DNA from 2 places in the Ningiella algicola genome. Region 2 is predicted to be linked to the other one. Evidence: predicted binding sites of a transcription regulator. Region 2 holds the regulator's gene; the other holds the start of a gene.
What was found. The regulator sigma-54, encoded in region 2, starts transcription at its own class of promoters, with help from an activator protein. The targets are predictions, from matches to a motif close to GTTGGCACGNNNNTNGNNT.

Region 1: a site for sigma-54 is predicted at 4,588-4,606, ahead of PN836_RS03550 (EF-hand domain-containing protein). Genes of this name have one in related genera too.

What each region holds. Positions count from the first base shown of each region.
Region 1 is NZ_CP171821.2:788,233-795,927, reverse strand. Features, by position in the region: gene yiaK (3-dehydro-L-gulonate 2-dehydrogenase) at 1-151, shown strand, start outside; gene PN836_RS03575 (NosD domain-containing protein) at 310-1,326, shown strand; gene rrtA (rhombosortase) at 1,340-1,948, opposite strand; gene PN836_RS03565 (arsenate reductase ArsC) at 2,202-2,672, shown strand; gene PN836_RS03560 (histidine phosphatase family protein) at 2,858-3,175, shown strand; gene PN836_RS03555 (alpha/beta hydrolase) at 3,134-4,213, opposite strand; gene PN836_RS03550 (EF-hand domain-containing protein) at 4,662-4,904, shown strand; gene PN836_RS03545 (hypothetical protein) at 4,954-5,190, shown strand; gene ggt (gamma-glutamyltransferase) at 5,542-7,305, shown strand; gene PN836_RS03535 (penicillin-binding protein) at 7,385-7,594, shown strand; gene PN836_RS03530 (hypothetical protein) at 7,616-7,695, opposite strand, start outside.
Region 2 is NZ_CP171821.2:3,947,512-3,955,206, reverse strand. Features, by position in the region: gene PN836_RS17175 (calcium/sodium antiporter) at 189-1,145, shown strand; gene PN836_RS17170 (KpsF/GutQ family sugar-phosphate isomerase) at 1,148-2,107, shown strand; gene kdsC (3-deoxy-manno-octulosonate-8-phosphatase KdsC) at 2,108-2,662, shown strand; gene lptC (LPS export ABC transporter periplasmic protein LptC) at 2,659-3,219, shown strand; gene lptA (lipopolysaccharide transport periplasmic protein LptA) at 3,188-3,883, shown strand; gene lptB (LPS export ABC transporter ATP-binding protein) at 3,880-4,608, shown strand; gene PN836_RS17145 (RNA polymerase factor sigma-54) at 4,678-6,198, shown strand; gene hpf (ribosome hibernation promoting factor) at 6,222-6,509, shown strand; gene ptsN (PTS IIA-like nitrogen regulatory protein PtsN) at 6,522-6,965, shown strand; gene rapZ (RNase adapter RapZ) at 7,044-7,695, shown strand, end outside.

The DNA.
Region 1 (7,695 bases), 1.6 Mb from region 2:
TTTCACGCAAAGCGCGACTGAAATTGAAGAAGGAAAGCGGCCACGCTATCCGGGCGAGCAAAGTTTTGCATGTAAAAAAGATAGTCTTAAAAACGGCATTCCCGTAGATTCCGAGGTTTGGAACACGGTACTTCATCTCAAAAAACAATAATTTTATCTTGAAAACATAATGTTTTTATAAGGTTTGCATCTGCTGACTATGCAATGTGTTGCTTCCCTTGTCGAAAAGGGTAGGGTTTCTATGCCAATACATCGCTTATCCGTTTCCTGAACATCTAGCTAGGCGATACCAAAAACAGGATTATGCAAATGATACTCAGCAAATTTCGCAACATCATCACTATCATGCTTTTAAGCCTTGCGAGTGCTTCTGCTTCAGCCAATGCATGTAACTTAAGTATTTACAGTGATATAACGCTCACGGGAGACTTAGATTGCACCTCATCGTCTTTTGTATTCGGCGTATTTAGCGACAATGTCACCATTGACCTAAATGGATATACGATCCGGGGAAGCGAAACAACCCGGGGTATACGTATTCGAGGATACGATGGTTTAACCATAAAAAATGGCAACTTAATTGGTTTTTCAATGGCGGTTAATGCGAGTGATTCACATAAGTTACGCATCAGTAATATTAACTTTGTGGAATCGGGAGCCTCGATTATTACGACAAATAGCAACCATGGATTTATTGAAAAGAATAAGTTTATTAATGTTCGCGGGAACGCGGTATCAATATCAGTAAACTTGACCGGTGCGAGCGCGAACAATAATCGCATTTTAAACAATGAGTTTTTCCAGGTAGGCTTACACGCAGTAAACTTGTGCGGTGCCAACGCTGAGAAGAATTTGATATCGGACAACTATATTTGGAAAAACCGCGCTTCGGCGATTATGCTACGCGAGGCGCATTTTAACCAAATACTTGGGAATAAGATTTTAGAATCTGGAAACTTCCCGGCAATCCAATTTGACGCGTCATCCTATAATGAAGTGGACGATAACACGCTGAGAAACGGACAAAAAATTGGCATCGGCTTAGGCAAACAGGGCGGGGCATGTTTGGCAACTAGCCATAGGGGTAGCTTGAAAAATCAAATAGTCGGAAATCGAATCAATGGTTTTCCAACAAGTATTGCAGCTGGCACAAGCACAAGTTTGCTGGTCGACGTTGAGGGAAGCTTCATCAGTGGTAATCGCTTTAGTGCCTCAGACACGGGTGTATTTTTTAATCGAAGCACAAAACATAATCGCCTTAGAAATAATGTGTTTAGAGCCGTAGATGAAGACGTTGTGGATTTAGGTGTAAGTAACAGATGGTAAAAAAGTACTGAGGCTATGTTCTTTTTTCCAATAACATGACAATCGCAGCGCTTAAGACACCTAACACGGCGCCATACAAATGACCATCTACCGCTACCGCAACGCCAATTAAATTTGCCGTATCTTCAGTAGAGCCACCCAACTGCTCATAAATCAGCTTTGCTACTCCAATCAATACAAGTAGGTAGGTGGTCATTCTTTTGGTCTTTATGTCGAAACATAGCGCAAAGGCAAACACCCCATGAAGCGTGCCCGATAAGCCAACATACCAAATCGTCGGCGCTACCATGAGCAATATTAACGACAATCCTAAGGTGCAAACAGGCAGTAGTAAGGCTAATCGTTTTGTAGATAAGTATTCGTAAAATAACGCCCAAGTGAGGATGCAACCGGCAATATTGAGTCCAAGATGCGCAACGTTACTATGCACGAAATGGGCAGTAAAAAGCCGCCAATATTCTTGTTTATTCAAAGCGGACTGAGTAAGTGCAAATGCGTCCAACGAGTATGTCAGTTCGCCGATTGGATCTAAAAGTGCTAACAAAGCAAATATCAAACACACGCAAACAATCAAAACACAAGCGCCCGATTTTGTGATTAATTTCTTTGTAAGGTTTCCCACCGTTGGTGAATCCATCGTGCCAAAAGAGTCAGCAGCAAGTGTATGGTAAAGGCGAGAGATGTGCCAATCTCTTAATCATTAGGGAATAATCATGTGAAGATTGAGGCTCTAAATCAAACAGCATCGGTACTTCCGCTTCATCATGACTTCGACAAAAAAAAGCGAATGCCATCTAATTTACTGTATTGTTTTGCGTTGGTGTGTATCGCCACCTATTATGCTCAAATTCGCGTCATGTAAAAGGGAGTTATCTTTGAAGATCCTATACATTTGCACTCACAACAGATGCAGAAGCATCTTATCTGAGGCAATCACCAACGAAATTGCGGGTGATGTGATTGAAGCCAGAAGCGCAGGCAGTCAGCCTGCAGGTATTGTGCACCCGCTATCGCTTACGTACCTGAAACAAACGGGATATTCCACAGACGGCTTGTGTAGCCAATCTTGGGATGATTTTGAAGGTTTTAAGCCTGATGTGGTGATCACCGTGTGTGACGCTGCAGCAGGTGAAACCTGTCCAGTGTATTTTAACCAGAGTGTGAGGGTGCATTGGGGCTTGCAAGATCCGTCAAAAATAGAAGGGGATGATATGAAAGTTAAGGAGGCTTTTTTAGCGTGTATTGACGAAATTGCGCAACGCGTTACAAAGCTACAAGCTATTGCCATGAACAACTTGAGTCACGATGCGCTCACTTATGCTCTATCTAACATAGGTGCTCGGTAAAGACGCACATTAGCATCAGTAAGGTAGATGTTGTGCAAGCTGTGCTTGATAGTTGTCTCTCTATATTGATTTTAACATACTGGTTTTACGCAACAAATAAGCTTTCATTTATGATTCGCTTTCTAAAACTATTAATTTATGACAAGCTTTTGAATTGGGAACCTTATAAGTGACAAAACGATAACGTGTGGATTTACCTTACTAGACATGCCGAGACCCAGGGCAATATTGCTCGCATCGTGCAAACGCCTGATACGCCTCTAACGAGTCGTGGACATAAACAAGCCGAAGCTTTAGCAAATTACTATAAACACATGCCTATAAGTCATATATTGCGCAGTGACTATGCACGTACTCAAGACAGTGCAAAACCGATTCATCAGAGTCTATCTTGCAAGTTAACCCTTGAGCCCATCCTGCGCAAGCGAAATTTTGGGGATTTACTGATGTCCATTCAAACCTTAAACTTCATACCAATTACCCTCTGCTCGATACTTGAGTGACAGTTCTGCTGACTTTCCCGTAAAGGCTTCTTGGAAAAAAGCTTTTACCTTTTCATTCTTTTCTGCCGGCTCTTCAAAATATGCGTGCGAGCGTTTTACCCAATTAGCGGACGTAAAATTAATGTAGTGAGCATTTTCAGCATCCAAAGCGCGAATGTAGTGTCCGAGTCTGGCCAATTGGTTGGAGCCAAATTTTGCTCTGGATAGTTTTAATGCAATGTCTTCTTCATTAATTGTGATAAACAAGCGTTTGCGAAATCGTATGGTGTCGACCCAAGTTTTGTGATCTGCGTTATTGGTGTCGGCGGCTACTAGCACGACATTGTCAAAGGTTAAATCATTACCTTCGTTGGTGGAGCTTTTCAACATTTGTTTGAGTAAGTAATTTCCCATGCTGTGGAACATAGCGTTAAAGGTAAAGGGGCATTCTTTTTCTATAAGGCGTGAATACAGGCAATCTCGGGCTTCTTTATTTTTTGGATGTTTTTCGTTAGCTTGTGCCAGTAATTTAAGCTGCTGACCTTCGTTAATTACCACGAAGTGCTCTCGCATTGTTTTTAAAATACGCTCTAGTGCGCCGGTCGATGCTCTAGCATCCCGCTTATCCGACTTATATGATGCAGCCCCCGCAGCGCCACCGCCATTGGCTGGCCAAGTGAAAGGGATGACTTCAACGCCATATTTGTCTTGCAAGTAAAACGCTCTCTCGATGACATCACCTGCATCATTATTAAAACCATGCACGAAAAACAAAACGTGCGTCTTTTTTTTACGCGCTTGCTGCGTCACGTGCACCGCCACCTCTAAGCTAATCCAGTGCTGAGCTTCAGGGTCGAGATTAAGCGCATGTTCTTTAATCAGCGCTTTTGCCCTTGATTCAGGTAATTCATCTTCCAATAGCTCAATCTTATACTTGCCTCGATTTCTCTCCACCTTTAATACCCTAAGTTCATTGGGGCCTTTTGCGTTTGGGCGTTCTCCGAACTGTTCTAAGCCCTCTCTATCGGTGAATATTTCTCGGTTAGTGACGACATACATGATTAGCATTTCCTTTGTTTGGATGAACCAACACATCAACACAATGGTGCATCATTTGAGATCTTGCCTGAAATACAGAACTGCGCAGAGCGAGATTTGTTTTACGCTTAGTTACCCCACAATAGTACACATCGAATACTGAGACAATTATTAGTTACTAGCGACAAGCCATGTATTACAAGCGTTACAAGGCATGTCTTAGCCTTAAGTATTTGAATGGCAACAGCTTGAAAAATTTAAAAGGTTATATTTTTCAATTACTTATCTAAAAACCCACTTTTCTCCTGACTTAATTGTAGATGACTAGCTACAGAAACGTGCAAGCGATAAATGCGTATTAAGGCTAACTTTATGATTACAAACAATTTTTTAGAAATGGCACGGAAACTGTAGTAGCAATGGTGAAGCGCACGTAAGGCGCATCTTCATAAACGTTAGGAGAAACATTATGAAACTTTCAAAAAATCTAGCTTTTCCATTACTGACTACTATTTTCGCAATCGGTATTGCTGCATCAGCGGGTGCCTCAGAAGGGACTTTTGATGAACTAGATACCGACCAAGATGGTGTAATTTCACAATCAGAAGCGCAGGCACATGCAACATTGAGCGCTACGTTTGCCGAAGTCGATACAGACGCTGACGGTGTGATTTCTTGGGCAGAATTTTCAGCTGCTGGCTTGGACCAATAAGCTAAGGACTTCTTCTTTAGCTTAGATATCATATAAAAGGAATATTATTATGACCAAACAAACAACTTTCAAACTGACCTTGCTTGCATCACTTTGTGCCGGCGCGATGAGTTTCAGTGCCCTAGCACAAAGCGACCTATTCAAAGAGCTTGATGTCAATGCTGATGGCATGATTTCTACATCAGAAGCACAAGCACACTCAACCTTGAGCGAAAATTTCGAGCTGATTGATCTTGATGCAGACGGCAACATCAGCGAAGAAGAGTTTGCTACAACGGGTCTCTAGGGAGAAGTCTCCAAAGCCATGGATGGCTTGTTTTAATATTTTCTGCTTCATCAATTCAATTCAAACAACTCAAGCACAGCTTTGTCTTACATACGCGTTTGCATTCAGGTGAACTACATGAACTACCGAGCAGTGCTTCCTGACTTGTTGCAAAGTCGTTCATAATCACAAGTGCTCTCAACAGGCGCGCTTTTGATGTCAGACTTAATTCGTCTTTACCTTGTGACCAGCACTACGCTTCATTCCGCTTATTTATTTCTTTATGGTTTATAAAACAAACCCTTGCTTGTATGCTAATACACTGATTAATATTCACGTAATAACGTAACCATTCACCATCACGGGAAAGACATGCAAAGAGCTTTATCGCCCAAAGTATTTGGATTTTTATGTGCAGGCATCGCGGCTGTTGCAATGTTCAGTGCTCACTCACAAACCCAGGTTTGGGAAGACAGAGAGCCAGAAGCCGCAACGGGGTGGTATCAAAAGCAAGCCGCCGAAGCGAAGCATTACATGGTTGCATCGGCCAATCCTCATGCATCTAATGCTGGCCTTAAAATATTAGAGCAGGGTGGTTCTGCGCTTGACGCGGCGGTTGCAGTGCAGGCGATGCTGACGTTAGTGGAGCCTCAGTCCTCTGGTATTGGTGGCGGTGCGTTTATTTTGTACTGGGACAATACTAAAAAGCAGCTTTTTACTTATGACGGGCGAGAGCTTGCACCTGCTAACATTACTGAGGACGTTTTTTTCAAAGACGGTGAAGTTATGTCATGGCGTGAATCTGTTGTAGGCGGCAAGTCCGTTGGTGTGCCAGGTGTGTTAAAGGCGCTAGACATGGCGCATCAAAAACATGGCAAACTGCCTTGGAAGCAACTGTTCAGTGATACCATTTATTTGGCCAGAGAAGGGTTTGAAGTATCGCCAAGGTTAGCGGGGCTGTTACAAAGAGATTTACACCCAGCTTTGAACACCTTTGAAGCGGCTTCTAGTTACTTTAAACCCAATGGGCAATGGCTAGTGGAAGGTGAGCTGCGTAAAAACCACGAGCTTGCAGATACGCTACACAGTATTGCAAACGAAGGCGTAGACTACTTTTATTCCGGGCCTTTGGCTGAGAAAATCGCCGAAGCGGTGCGCCTTGCACCAACCAATCCAGGCAGAATGAGTACGCGAGATCTGCGCAACTACGAGGCGATTCAACGCGCCCCTATGTGCGGCGATTATCGAAAATATTCTATTTGCTCTATGGCGCCGCCAAGTTCAGGCGGTGTGAGTGTGTATCAAATTTTAAAAGGGCTTGAGCAGTTCGATTTGGCGAGTTTTGGCTCGCAAAGTAAAGAACTCGTTCACGCTTTTACTCAAGCAAGTTCGCTTGCGTTTGCAGACCGTTCTATTTACATAGCAGACTTAGACTTTCTTGGCCTTTCCGCAAAACCACTGGTAGATGAACAGTATTTGTCTAAGCGTGCAGGCTTAATTTCGCTCACTGAACCTTATCAAAAAGCGTCCCCAGGCAAGCCATACCCTTCATTAGCGGCGGCGAAAGACGATGCTTACGAACTAAATAGCACAAGCCATATTTCTATTGTTGATAAAGATGGAAACGCTGTTTCAATGACGACCAGCATTGAATTTATGTTTGGCTCTGGCGTAATGGTTGGTGGCTTTTTGTTAAACAACCAGTTAACCGACTTTGCGCTCTCGCCTGAAAAGGACGGAAAGCCGGTTTTAAATCGAGTGCAACCGTATAAACGACCTCGCAGCAGCATGTCCCCAAGCATGATTTTTAATCAAGACGGCGAATTGGAGCTGGTTATCGGTTCTCCGGGCGGGAGCCGCATTATTAACTATGTTGCGCAAGCGGTAATAAACGTAATAGATTTCGAAATGAACGTACAAGAGGCTATCAGCGCCCCCCGTTTTACTAACCGTAATGACTATACCGCTTTGGAAAAGGGAAGTCCGATTGCGGGCTTAGAGGCAGAGCTTAGTGAACTGGGGCATGACGTCAGAGTAATTGATTTAAATAGTGGTTTACATGGTATTCATGTTCGACAAGGAAAGTTGATAGGCGGCGCAGATCCACGCAGAGAAGGTTTGGCCATTGGCCGATAATGCGGTGAAGTATTAACATGCATTTCTCTCATGCATACAGTACTGTCGTCTTTGTAAAATTAAATAAGGGCAAGTAGCTATGACCGAAGATCAAATCCAAGCACTAAAAATTGCGTTCACCTTTATGCCGCAAACCATAGAAGTCAATAAGTACGAATATGGAGAGGGTTATAAACGCGTGCTTGAGCAAATTGACTTTGTTCGAGGTACCTTACTGGAACTTGATATTGACCCCGATGAGGTTGCCGGTGAGATAAATCCTGACGCTAGTCCTAATTCAATGTACTAGAGTAGGAAAGAGCTAAACGCCCTAGGGGATTGTGTTGGTAATATCATTGACAAACCATTTGCCTGAGCGACGTTGCATGTGCAAGGTTTTGAGGTCGACGA
Region 2 (7,695 bases):
GAGAATTACGCGAGCCCCATAAGTAGGTATATTTTAGTCCTTTTCAAGGCGCGGTGCTGTATAAAAACTGTAAATAATGATCTATTTTGTTGTTATACCTTATTTGAAAACACATAATTGTGATTTCTTCACACCAAAACGTTACAATTTGCGTCAGTTTTCGCGCGGTTTTTCTATAGAAGAAGTTTGTGCTAATAAATTTAATTATTTTTGTTGTTGGACTTGTAGTCTTGAGTTGGAGTGCAGATAGATTCGTATACGGCGCATCTGCACTTGCGAAAAATATCGGCGTTTCTCCAATGATGATTGGGCTCACTATTGTTGCGATGGGAAGTTCAGCGCCTGAAATTGTGGTCGCAGCAACCGCTTCACTCTCGGGCAACAGTGATACAGCGGTAGGAAATGCGCTTGGTTCAAATATTACCAACATTGCTCTGGTATTAGGTATTACCGCCCTGATAAAGCCTTTACTGGTGTCATCCTCAACGCTAAAGCGTGAGCTACCAGTCATGCTGATCATATCCTTGCTCGCAGTCTATTTTATCGACGATAGTTTTTTATCTCGTATTGAAGGTATAGTACTCATCACCTTGTTCGTTTTAGTTATCGCAGGCATGGCGGTGCTGTCCTTCAAAGTCGATAAAGATGATCCACTCATATCTGAAACTGAAACCGAAATCCCTTCAGATGTGAGCACAGGTGTTGCCGTTTTATGGGTGATTGTGGGTTTAGTGTTATTGCCCTTAAGCGCAAATTTTTTAGTCGATTCTGCGGTAGAGATTGCTAGATATTTTGGTATTAGTGAATTGGTTATTGGGCTCACCATTATAGCAATTGGTACCAGTCTTCCTGAGTTAGCAGCCAGTATCGCTGGTGTTATGAAGGGTGAAGATGATTTAGCGCTAGGCAATATCATTGGCTCAAACATTTTTAATTTACTCGCCGTACTAGCAATGCCAGGTCTCATTAACCCTGGTATTCTTGACGAGAATGCAGCAAGTCGAGACGCACTTGTGATGCTCGGCTTGAGTGTGCTGTTATTTGTATTCTGCTTTAATATTCGTGGCACCCGAAAAATATCTCGCCTAGAGGGAGGGATATTTTTACTCATCTTTATCGCCTATCAAATCTGGCTGTTCGCATAGATATGACTTTTTTAAAATCTGCAAAAAGCACTTTTACGAATGAAATTCAGGCATTAATTGCGCTTAAAGATGCACTGGATGCTAGCTTTACTGACGCTTGCTCTACCTTACTCAAATGCGAAGGAAAAGTGGTTGTATCAGGCATGGGTAAATCTGGGCATATTGGAAACAAAATTGCCGCCACTTTAGCAAGCACAGGAACCCCCGCGTTTTTTATGCACCCAGGTGAAGCAAACCATGGGGACTTTGGGATGCTAAGCAAACATGACATTATGATTGCGATTTCAAATTCTGGCGAAACTAGCGAATTGATTGGATTGCTTCCTTCGGTCAAACGACTCGGCGTGCCAATAATCGCGATATCTAACAATGCCTCTAGCAGCTTAGCGAGGTTTTCAGACCATTTATTGTTATTAAACATTGAAAAAGAAGCTTGCTCACTGGGCCTTGCCCCAACCACCAGTACCACGGCCACTTTGGTCTTGGGCGATGCGCTCGCGCTGGCTTTGCTTGAGGCGAAAGGCTTTACCGCCGAAGATTTTGCATTTTCTCATCCAGGTGGTGCACTTGGAAGGCGACTGGTGCTCAGAGTAAGTGATATCATGGTGACAGGAAGCGAAGTACCCTATGTAGATGACACCGTTAGTCTTAGCAAGGCCTTATTGGAAATGTCGTCAAAAGGGCTGGGGATTACTGCAATCGCAAATAAAAAACAGCTCTTAGGCATTTTTACCGATGGCGACCTGCGCAGAGCATTCGACCAACAAGTGGATATTCACCAAACCATGATAAGAGAAGTAATGACGAAAGGGGGTGTCTCATTGCACCCTGACGACTTGGCCATTGATGCCCTTAACCTTATGCAAGAAAAACGCATTACCGCCATTATTGTCGTTGACAGCCAGCAAACGATTGTCGGAGCTATCAATATGCATATGTTGCTCAAAGCCGGGGTCGTGTAGATGTCTCAAGTCGACACGTTATACGGTCAAGTTTCACACTCAATATTCGACGCATGCAAACAGCTCAAATTGCTTGTTTTGGATGTAGATGGTGTTTTGTCAGATGGAATGCTCTACATGGGTAACAACCAAGAAGAACTAAAAACCTTCAACACCAAAGACGGGTATGGGGTAAAAGCATTAGTTAAGCTGGGCGTAGATGTAGCAGTGATCACAGGTCGACAATCAAATATTGTTGAGCAACGCATGACCGCACTGAACACAAAGTACATTATTCAAGGTGAAGAAAACAAGCAAGACGCCCTGGCGGCCCTGATGGAGCAAAACGGTTTGAGCGCAAATCATGTTGCCAGCATTGGAGATGACATGCCCGATATCGGCATGTTTGCACTTAGCGGTATCAAAGTCGCGGTGCAAGACGCTCATCCTTTCGTTAAAAACCAAGCTGACTATGTTACTCAACTTGCGGGCGGTAAAGGAGCGGTTCGCGAGTTTTGTGACATCGTGCTTCAAGCTAAAGGCGCGTTAGACAGTATCCACGGAGCCAGTCTTTGAACCGTATTGGCTATAGTATTGCAATCATCTTTACGGGTGTATTGTTACTCTATCTCCCTATTCTATTTGAGGAATCCTCTGAAGCCCCCGACGATGACGCAGGCTCTCCATTGGTGCCAAACTATCAAGCAGTTAATCTCAACAGTAAACTTTATGATGAGCAGGGCAATCTTGCCCACCAAGTCGCTGCCGATAAAATGGAGCACTATGAAGAATTGGGCTTCGCCGTATTTGATAACCCAGTGTATACACTCTATCTGGATAACGGTGAACCATGGCAGGTTACCGCAGCTGAAGGGACTTTATATGACAATAATCGCATTCAATTAGAAAAAGATGTGAAAATTGTGAATTTACGAACTGATGAGTATGTCCAACAAATTACCACCGAATTCATCGAAATTGATTTACAATCCAAAACATTGAGTTCCGACCAAGTTGTAAATATCAGTGGCGTCGATTACCACGTCACGAGTGTCGGAATACAAGGCGATTTAGCCAACCAACAATATGAGCTCAAAGAACATGTTCGAACACAATTTTTCCCGCGCCAATAGCTTTTTTCTAGCATGCTTTGCAGGTATCACTTGTCTGATGGGCGTTACCGCTGCAGCTTACGCGCAAACGGAAGAGTCTAACGCACAACCTCAAGTGCAGTCTCAAGAGCAAGTAGAAGAGTTATCAACAATCAGTACTGACTTCTCACTACCCGTTACTGTTGACTCAAGAGACCAAAGTATTGATGGTAAAAATAAGACGTCAATATTTATCGAAAATGTTGTGATTCGCCAGGGTAGTTTAGAACTTACCGCCGACAAAGTTGAAGTTGACGCATCACAAGGTAGTGGTCAGGAAATCATTATTGCAAGTGGCAAGCCAGCAAGCTATCGACAAAGAAAAGACGATGGTAGCTGGGTTAATGCAAGCGCTAATGAGATCATTTACAAAGTAGCTGCAAAAAGCCTTTCTCTGGATGGCGACGCGCTGATAATGCAAAATGAGGTTAGCGTGACCGGCGACTTAATCGTATTTGATATGACTAAAGAACAAATTCTGGCGTCAAGTGACGAAAATAGCCAAGAGGCCGTGAGAACAGTCATTAGCCCAGGTGCCTTTTCAACTGAAGAACTTGAGTCTAACGAAGACAGCACAGCTGACGACGATAAAAAGAAAAATGGCGATAAAGAAAAGAAAACCAATGAAGATGAGAATCCCCTGTGAGTAGCACCTTAAGCGCGCAACACTTGGCAAAATCATATAAGTCTCGGCAGGTTGTACGCGATGTCAGTATACAAGTGTCAACTGGTCAAATTGTGGGTCTGTTAGGACCAAACGGTGCGGGCAAAACGACCACCTTTTATATGATCGTTGGGCTTGTTCCGCTGGACGCTGGCTTGATTCAAATTGACCAACTCGATATTACCTTACTGCCAATGCATGAGCGTGCTCGTCACGGCATAGGTTATCTCCCTCAGGAAGCATCGATTTTCAGAAAACTCACCGTGTATGAAAATCTTATGGCCATATTGCAAACACGAAAAGAGTTGAACAAAGGCCAACAGGAGCAGCATGCAGATGAACTGCTAGATGACTTCAGTATCAATCACATAAGAAATAATTTGGGCATGAGTTTATCTGGTGGAGAGCGTCGCAGAGTCGAGATAGCGCGGGCTCTAGCGGCAAACCCCAAATTTATATTGCTTGATGAACCTTTTGCAGGTGTTGACCCAATCTCTGTTAATGATATAAAGAAGATCATATATCAGCTTAAAGAGCGTGGTATTGGCGTCTTAATCACAGACCACAACGTGAAAGAAACCTTAGACGTTTGCGAGTTAGCTTATATCGTCAGTCACGGCGAATTAATCGCATCGGGCAAGCCTGATGAGATACTAGCGAACCAAACCGTAAGAGACGTATATTTAGGCGAACAGTTTGCTCTTTAACTCGGTGCTAGACGTATACGTGAATGTGTATACGCTTGTACGTTAGTGCGAATTAACGAAAGGAAGTAGATGAAACCCTCGTTACAACTAAAGTTTAGTCAGCAGCTCACCATGACGCCGCAGCTTCAGCAGGCGATAAAACTCTTGCAGCTATCTACTTTAGATTTACAACAGGAAATCCAAGAGGCTTTAGAATCAAACCCCCTTCTTGAGATGACTGAGCAAGAGTTCTCAGATGGTGATGATTCACGAGGCGACGAATCCAAAAAAGAAAAGGCGTCAGAGTCAAATTCAGAACAAGACGCAAACTCTGCCTCTAGCGCCGAAACAGAAGTACTCTCTGGCAGTGACAATATGGATAGCCACGACGCGCTTGAAAAAGGTGATCTGCCGGATGACCTACCCCTTGATAGCTCTTGGGAGGAATATTTGGGCTCAAGCTCTGCGCCCATTAAAATGGTGGGCACTAATCCTGATGATGATTATGTGTTTCAAGGGGAAACGTCGGATAGCATTCAAGATCACCTCATGTGGCAAGTGGAACTCACGCACTTTTCAGAAATCGACCGCTCTATTGCCATCGCAATTATTGACTCGATTGATGAGTCGGGATATCTGACCACCAGCAGTGAAGATATTTTAGAAAGCATTGACAACGAAGAAGTTGAGCTTGACGAAGTCGAATGTGTACTCAAACGTGTGCAAATGTTTGATCCCCTAGGCGCAGGAGCTCGCTCTGTGCAAGAGTGTCTCAGCGTCCAGCTAGCGCAATTCGATAAAGACACGCCTTGGTTAGACGAAGCGAAAGCGATTATCAATGAATACTCCGATTTGCTAGCGAGTAAAGACTATCGCACGCTAATGCGAAAAACGAAGCTCAAAGAGGACGACCTTCGAGAGGTGATGCGCTTACTAAAAACGCTCAATCCTCGCCCAGGCAGTGCAATCTCCGCGAAGGAGCCTGAATATGTCATTCCTGACGTGAATGTATACAAAAAGAACGGTGTTTGGACGGTCGAATTAAATAACGATGCATTGCCTGCACTTTCAGTAAACGAAACCTATGCGAGCTTAGGAAAAACAACAAAAAACCCGAACGATTCTCAGTTTATTAAGTCACATTTACAAGAAGCAAAATGGTTTATCAAAAGCTTAGAGAGCCGCAACGAGACTTTACTCAAAGTCTCTCATTGTATTGTGTCACGGCAGCGAGAGTTTTTTGAAAAAGGCCCTGAGAAAATGGTGCCTATGGTGCTTAATGACGTAGCCGAAATGGTGGATATGCATGAATCAACTATTTCCCGCGTAACCACGCAAAAATATATGCATACGCCTCGCGGTATATTTGAATTAAAGTATTTCTTTTCTTCACATGTGGCAACCGAATCAGGCGAAAATTGTTCTTCTACTGCAATTAGAGCCTTAATTAAGAAGCTGGTTGCGGTAGAGCCAACAAGCAAGCCATTAAGTGATAGTAAAATTGCACAAATGCTCGCTGAACAAGGCATTCAGGTTGCTCGGCGAACCATTGCAAAATATCGGGAATCGTTAAACATTCCCCCATCCAACCAAAGAAAGAGTCTTATATAGACAGCAAAAAGAGGACCTAGCATATGCAAATTAATCTTACCGGTCATCACGTGGAAATTACCGATTCATTGCGAACTTACGTGGATACAAAATTTGAAAAGCTAGAGCGACACTTCGATCATATCAACAACGTGCACGTTATTTTGAATGTTGAAAAACTGAATCAAAAAGCAGAAGCCACTGTGCATCTCAATGGCGGAGAGGTATTCGCAAATTCTGAACACACCGATATGTACGCGGCCATCGATTCTCTTATTGATAAGCTTGACCGGCAAGTAATTAAGCACAAAGAGAAATTAAGACGACATTGAGCCTTCCTACCTATGATAATCAGCGACATTATCTCACTCGACCGAACACAGTGTTCGGTCGACTGTCATAGCAAAAAACGTATCTTTGAAGTCATCAGTGAAATTGCTGTCAAACAGAATCCCAGATTAAACCAAAGTGAAGTATTGAGCAGTTTGCTTAGCAGGGAAAAAATGGGGAGCACTGGCATCGGCAACGGCATTGCTATTCCGCATGGTCGCATCGATGGCATCAACCAGATTATGGCGATTATTGTCACCAGCGACGAACCCATAGAGTTTGACGCAATTGACAACAAACCTGTTGATATTTTCTTCGCGATATTGGTACCAAGCGAAGAAGCCGATACACACCTTAAAGCCCTATCAGGCATTGCCAGAAAACTCAGCGACAAAGATATCGTCAAAGCCATCAGAAAGGCAGAGGATAAAAAAGAAATCGTCAGTGCGCTTGCCTAGTTCACGTTGGGTCATTAAGCTTAAAGCTTTCTAAACTCTGTTTCATACGCTGTTTGTGCGTGCCCATAGGAGTAAGTTGTGAAGCTTTTAATTATTAGCGGTCGTTCCGGCTCGGGCAAATCCATTGCGCTTCGTGCACTGGAAGACTTAAGCTACTACTGTGTTGACAATATTCCCGTAAATCTGCTGCCTACCTTAACTCATGCCCTAGCTGACGAACACGAATTGGTTGCTGTGAGCATAGACGTGAGGAACATGCCAAAAGCAGAGCAGGAAATATCCGAGATTTTGGCATATCTGCCCGAATTTTGGGATATTACGATCATATTTTTAGACGCAAGTGATGACGTATTAATAAAACGATACAGCGAAACGCGCAGGCTACACCCTTTATTTAAATTGTCTAATTCGCTTACCGATGCTATCAACGCCGAACGCGAAATACTGATCCCCGTGGCAGAAAAAGCTGACTTAACCATCAATACCGATCAACTCTCTGTACATGATTTAGCAGAATTGATTCGAGAACGTGTTCTGGGCAAAAAAAGCACTGATTTAGTTATCTTGTTTGAGTCCTTTGGTTTTAAATATGGTTTACCCAAAGATGCTGACTATGTGTTTGATGTGCGCTTTTTACCAAATCCCCACTGGGACCCTGACCTACGCCCTTTAACCGGGCTCGACAGCCCTGTAGAGGTTTTTTTAGCAGGTCAACCGCTGGTGATGAAGT